DNA from 2 places in the Streptomyces sp. NBC_01390 genome. Region 1 is predicted to be linked to the other one. Evidence: riboswitches for the same ligand, from Rfam matches in the RefSeq annotation. Region 1 holds a riboswitch; the other holds the start of a gene.
The links. A riboswitch is a leader RNA that binds a small molecule or an ion and turns the genes downstream of it on or off. The one in region 1 is predicted to bind thiamine pyrophosphate.
Positions count from the first base shown of each region.

Region 2: linked by a shared signal. The riboswitch ahead of thiC (phosphomethylpyrimidine synthase ThiC) and the one ahead of OG241_RS40255 (thiamine ABC transporter substrate binding subunit) in region 1 are both predicted to bind thiamine pyrophosphate.

Region 1 is NZ_CP109551.1:8,947,711-8,950,913, forward strand. Features, by position in the region: gene OG241_RS40245 (hypothetical protein) at 1-449, shown strand, start outside; gene rlmN (23S rRNA (adenine(2503)-C(2))-methyltransferase RlmN) at 566-1,672, shown strand; TPP riboswitch at 1,698-1,803, shown strand; gene OG241_RS40255 (thiamine ABC transporter substrate binding subunit) at 1,885-2,967, shown strand; gene OG241_RS40260 (ABC transporter permease) at 2,943-3,203, shown strand, end outside.
Region 2 is NZ_CP109551.1:6,422,732-6,425,934, reverse strand. Features, by position in the region: gene OG241_RS28910 (hypothetical protein) at 1-78, opposite strand, end outside; gene thiC (phosphomethylpyrimidine synthase ThiC) at 175-1,995, opposite strand; TPP riboswitch at 1,988-2,174, opposite strand; gene OG241_RS28900 (YibE/F family protein) at 2,591-3,203, shown strand, end outside.

The DNA of each region.
Region 1 (3,203 bases):
ATCTGGACGGTGTTTCCCGGTACTACGACGAGATCCGTACCGGGGCGGTCGCGGCGGCGGAGGACGGTGTCGAAGCGGCCGTGCCCTGGCTGGGCGCGCTCGGGGTGCACACCAGATCGATGACCGAGCTGGGCGAGACGTGCGCCGGGGTCGGCGAGTCCCTCGTCTATCTCCGTGAGCGCACCGAACGACTGCGCGCCGACCTCCTCCCGCTGCGTCAGGCGGCCCACGAGGCCCTGCGGGCCGCCCAGGACGAGCTGGCTGTCGCCCAGGGCGCCGACGGCTGGCACAGCTGGCAGACGGACCTCGCCGCCCTGGGACACCGGCTGACCGAACTGGACGGGGGCCGCGTCACCCCGACGGCCCGGCGCAAGGTCAGCGACCACTACCGCGAGCTGGAGCGGGAGGTGACGCGGCTTCGGGGGGTGATGGCTGCGGCGCCTCGGTGAGAACGTAGCGGGCGAGAGCGTGGAGAGGGTCGCTGACCTGGGCTTCTGTGCTTGTACGTGAGGTTGTCCACAGGGCGGCGAGGGGGTGTCCGGATGTCTGCGACACTGGTATGGCCATGCCTAAGCCCGGAGAACTCACATTCATCGCCCCGCGCGGAGCTCAGAAGCCGCCGCGGCATCTTGCCGATCTCACGCCCCTCGAGCGTAAAGAGGCCGTTGCCGCGATCGGTGAGAAGCCGTTTCGTGCCAAGCAGCTCTCGCAGCACTACTTCGCGCGGTTCGCGCACGACCCGGACGAGTGGACGGACATTCCGGCCGCCTCGCGCGGCAAGCTCCAGGAGGCGTTGCTTCCGGAGCTGATGACGGTCGTCCGTCATCTGTCGACCGACCAGGACACCACCCGCAAGACGCTGTGGCGGATGTTCGACGGGACGCTCGTCGAGTCGGTGCTGATGCGGTACCCGGACCGGGTGACCATGTGCATCAGCTCGCAGGCCGGGTGCGGGATGAACTGCCCGTTCTGCGCGACCGGGCAGGCCGGGCTGGACCGGAACCTGTCCACCGCCGAGATCGTGCACCAGATCGTGGACGGGATGCGTGCGCTTCGGGACGGGGAGATCCCCGGTGGCCCCGCGCGGCTCTCCAACATCGTCTTCATGGGCATGGGCGAGCCCCTCGCCAACTACAAGCGCGTCGTCGGCGCCATCCGCGCGCTGACCGACCCCGCGCCGGACGGCATGGGGCTGTCGCAGCGTGGGATCACCGTCTCGACCGTCGGACTGGTACCGGCCATCAACCGGTTCTCCGACGAGGGCTTCAAGTGCCGGCTCGCCATCTCCCTGCACGCGCCCGACGACGAGCTGCGCGACACCCTCGTGCCCGTCAACACGCGGTGGAAGGTGCGGGAGGTCCTCGACGCCGGGTGGGAGTACGCGGCGAAGTCGGGGCGTCGGCTGTCCATCGAGTACGCGATGATCCGGGACATCAACGACCAGGCCTGGCGTGGTGACCGGCTCGGGCGGCTGCTCAGGGGCAAGCCCGTGCACGTCAACCTGATTCCGCTGAACCCGACTCCGGGGTCCAAGTGGACCGCCTCGCGGCCCGAGGACGAGAAGGCGTTCGTCGAGGCGATCGCCGCTCACGGCGTGCCCGTCACCGTTCGGGACACGCGGGGGCAGGAGATCGACGGGGCGTGCGGTCAGCTGGCGGCCACCGAGCGGTAGTCTTACGCCGTACCTACATATCTTCATATTCCGACAGGGGAGCGCCACAGCGCTGAGAGTGCGGGACAGACCGCAGACCCTCTGAACCTCGCCCAGGTCATTCTGGGTAGGAAGTTCGGTCATCACTCAAGCTGTTGCGCCCTGCCCGGAACCCGTCATGGGGTCCGGGCAGGGCCGCGTCTCTTCCTGGTCATCCCAGGAGGAAAAATCCGGTGAGCATCACCAAGCAGGTCACGGCCCTTGCCGTCGGGCTCGGGCTCGTCACGCTGTCCGCGTGCGGGTCCGGGGACGGCGGCAGCGGTTCGGCGGCGGACTCCAAGACCGTCACCCTCGTCAGCCATGACTCGTGGGCCGTCTCGAAGGGTGTCCTCGCCGCCTTCGAGAAGCAGTCCGGGTACACCGTCAAGGTCCTCAAGGACGGCGATGCCGGCCAGGCCGTCAACAAGGCGATCCTGACCAAGGACAACCCGCAGGGCGACGTCTTCTTCGGCGTCGACAACACCCTGCTCTCCCGCGCGCTCGACAACGGGCTGTTCCAGTCGTACGAGGTGAAGGACGCCGACGCGATCCTGCCCGCGTACCGGACCGACGCGGACAAGCACCGGGTCACGCCGATCGACACCGGCGACATCTGCGTCAACTACGACAAGGCCTGGTTCAGCGAGCACAAGCTGACGCCGCCCGAGTCCTTCGACGATCTGGTCAAGCCCGCCTACAAGGATCTCCTCGTCACGGAGAACGCCTCCACCTCCTCGCCCGGACTCGGCTTTCTGCTCGGCAGCGCCGCGAGGTACGGCGACGACGGCTGGGCCGGCTACTGGACGAAGCTCAAGGCCAACGGCGTGAAGGTCGTCGACGGCTGGGAGCAGGCCTACAACGAGGAGTTCTCCGGGTCGGCCGGCGGCAAGAAGGCCAAGGCGGACCGGCCGCTCGTCGTCTCGTACGCCTCCTCGCCGCCCGCCGAGGTGATCTTTGCCGACCCGAAGCCGACCACCGCGCCGACCGGCGTCGCGACCGGCACCTGCTTCCGGCAGATCGAGTACGCAGGACTGCTCAGCAACGCCGGGAACAGCAAGGGCGGCAAGGCGCTGCTCGACTTCCTGGTGGGCAAGGCCTTCCAGGAGGACATGCCGCTCAACATGTTCGTGTACCCGGTGCGTGGGGGCGCCAAGGTGCCTGCCGAGTTCACCGAGTTCGGGCCGCAGGCCAAGGACCCCGAGACGATGGACCCCGCGAAGATCGCCGAACACCGTGACCAGTGGGTCAAGTCGTGGACATCGCTCGTACTGAAGTAGCGGCAGCGGTCCCGGCGGCTGTGCGCCGGCAGGGCGCCGCTCTGCGCGGTGCCCTGCTGGTGGTGCCCGTCGTCTTCTTCGCGCTCTTCTTCGCCTATCCCGTCGCCGCGATCGTCGCGCGGGGCCTGCACGTCGACGGGGTCTGGCGGCTGGGGCAGGTGGGGGACGTGCTGGGGGACCCCGGGATCCGGCATGTCCTGTGGTTCACCGTCTGGCAGGCGTTCGCGTCCACCGCG
Region 2 (3,203 bases), 2.5 Mb from region 1:
CGGCTGTTGGAACAGCGTTGCGAACACCATGCCGATTGCGGCTCCCGCTACCCCGTTGGCCAGGTCGATTCCGCCCATGGCACGGAGGGTAGACAGAACGATCAAGGAACGGGGGTTCTTGTCCCTTCCGTTACCGCTCGCACGGGAACCTTCCGATACTCCTCCACTCGTTTCTCACTCCGCGAGCGGCAGGTACACCCGGTTGCCGCTGGCCGCGAACTCCTTCGACTTCTGGAGCATCCCCTCAGCGACCTCCTCCGCCGTCGCATCCGCAGCCGCCGTACCGCCGAACCGCTCTGTGATGCTCTGGCTGATCTTCATCGAGCAGAACTTCGGCCCGCACATGGAGCAGAAGTGGGCCGTCTTGGCGGGCTCGGCCGGCAGGGTCTCGTCGTGGAACTCCCGTGCTGTGTCCGGGTCGAGGGCCAGGTTGAACTGGTCCTCCCACCGGAACTCGAAGCGGGCGTCGGAGAGTGCGTCATCCCAATCCTGCGCACCTGGGTGCCCCTTGGCGAGGTCGGCTGCATGGGCGGCGATCTTGTAGGTGATGACGCCGGTCTTGACGTCGTCACGGTTCGGCAGACCCAAGTGCTCCTTGGGTGTGACATAGCAGAGCATGGCCGTGCCCCACCAGGCGATCATCGCGGCACCGATGCCGGAAGTGATGTGGTCGTACGCCGGCGCGACGTCAGTCGTCAGCGGGCCGAGCGTATAGAACGGAGCTTCATCACAGATCTCCTGCTGAAGGTCGATGTTCTCCTTGATCTTGTGCATCGGGACGTGGCCCGGGCCTTCGATCATCGTCTGTACATGGAAACGCTTCGCGATCGTGTTGAGTTCCCCGAGCGTCCGCAACTCCGCGAACTGCGCCTCGTCGTTGGCGTCCGCGATCGATCCGGGGCGCAGGCCGTCGCCGAGCGAGTACGTGACGTCGTACGCGGCGAGGATCTCGCACAGTTCTTCGAAGTTCTCGTACAGGAACGACTCCTTGTGGTGCGCCAGGCACCAGGCCGCCATGATCGATCCACCGCGCGAGACGATGCCGGTCTTGCGGTTCGCGGTGAGCGGTACGTACGCCAGGCGGACGCCCGCGTGCACCGTCATGTAGTCCACGCCCTGCTCGGCCTGTTCGACGACCGTGTCCTTGTAGATCTCCCAGGTCAGTTCCTCGGCCCTGCCGTCCACCTTCTCCAACGCCTGGTACAGCGGCACCGTGCCGATGGGAACGGGGGAGTTGCGCAGCACCCATTCGCGGGTGGTGTGGATGTTGCGGCCGGTGGACAGGTCCATGACCGTGTCGGCGCCCCAGCGCGTCGCCCAGGTCATCTTCTCGACCTCTTCCTCGATGGAGGAAGTGACGGCGGAGTTGCCGATGTTGGCGTTGACCTTCACCAGGAACCGCTTGCCGATGATCATCGGCTCGATCTCCGGGTGGTTGACGTTCGCGGGCAGTACCGCACGTCCGGCCGCGATCTCCTCGCGGACCACCTCGGGATCGAGGTTCTCCCGGAGCGCCACGAACTCCATCTCGGGCGTGACCTCGCCGCGGCGGGCGTACGCGAGTTGCGTCACCGCCTGTCCACTCCGGCTCCGGCGCGGCTGCCGGGGCCTTCCCGGGAACACCGCGTCGAGGTTTCGGAGGCCGCCGCGCGGCGAGGTGTGCTTGATCCCGTCGTCCTCCGGGCGGACGGGGCGGCCCGCGTACTCCTCGGTGTCGCCTCGGGCGATGATCCAGTTGTCGCGCAGAGGCGCCAGCCCCCTGCGGACATCCGTGTCGACCTGCGGATCGGTGTACGGGCCCGACGTGTCGTACAGGGTGACCGACTTCCCGTTGGTGAGGTGCACCTGACGGACCGGCACCCGCAGGTCGGGGCGCGAGCCACCGACATACCCCTTGTGCCAGCCGACGGACTTCCCGACCCCCTGGGACTGTTCGCCCTGAGTGGGCTGGTCGTCCTGGTCGGAGGCAGGCGTGCGTGTGTCCTTGATGGTCATGAGACCTACTCCCTACGCCGGCATTACCCGGTAACAGGTTCAGCGGTCGACGCAGCGGATTCCGTCTGCCGATGTTTCATGTGAAACATCACTCGTTCCACGTGTTCCACGTGAAACATCGCTAAGACGGAGGTCAGCGCCCTCTCAGCCCGGTGCTCCGAGCTCCCGCGTGTGCAAAGGTGCCTCCACGCTAGCGTCAATTTGGGCGAGGTGAACAGAGGGCCCCTGCCGTTCTTGCGATGATCGGGCGGTGACCACGACCCAAGGACCCCCGTACCCGCCCTCCGAGCCGGCGCGCGGAAGCGGTGCCGGGCACGGCTCCGGACCCGGCAGTGGCAATGGCGGCCCCGGCCAGGAGCGCGGGCTGCGATCCGGCAACGGCCCCGGCGGCCTCGGTGGCGTGTCAGGGCCCGGAGCAGGAACAGGCGGAGCGACCGGAGGGAATCAGGGTCCCGGGTACGGGCCCGGTCGCAGGATCGATCGCGGCTACGGGCCCGGAGCGGGCCCGGGCCGAGTCGGCCGTCCTGGACCGGGTGACCCGGACCACGGGTTCGGCGCCGAGGGGCCCGGGACCGGCCAGTTCGGCCCGCTTCCCGTGTCCGGCGCCAGACGGGGTCCTGGCCCCGGAGCAGGTGACGGGCGCGAGCACGAACACGGAGCCGGGCCGGGTCAGCACACCGACCATGGGCATCATGGGCATGGGAACGGACCCGGCGACGGGCACGGTGGCGGACCCGGCGGAGGTTCTGGCGGTGGGCACGGCCCCGGACCTGGTGGTGGGGAACATGGGGACGGGCCGGGTGACGCCCACGGTCCCGATGACAACGGCGGTCAATCGCACGGCCACAGTCACAGCCATGGGCCGGCCGCCCCTGTCTCCGTCCACCTGCGAAAGATCATCGGGGCGATTCTGATCCCCTTCGCCGCGGCGGTCGTGGTCGGGCTCGTGGTGCTGTGGCCCGGGGGCGCCCCGGCGCACCAGCGCACGGGCGTCGGTTTCGATCGGCAGACCCAGGAAGCCACGGTCACCAAGGTCGTCTCGGTGGACTGCAAGTCCGTCAACGCCTCGGGGGAGACCCCGACCGGCGACACGTCCACCGCCGAGGGCTCCTCGGCACAGCAACAGGCGACCGGCGACTGCAAGAGGGCGACGATCCGGGTCGACACCGGTGACGACAAGGGCCGTACGTTCACGGAGATCGTGCAGC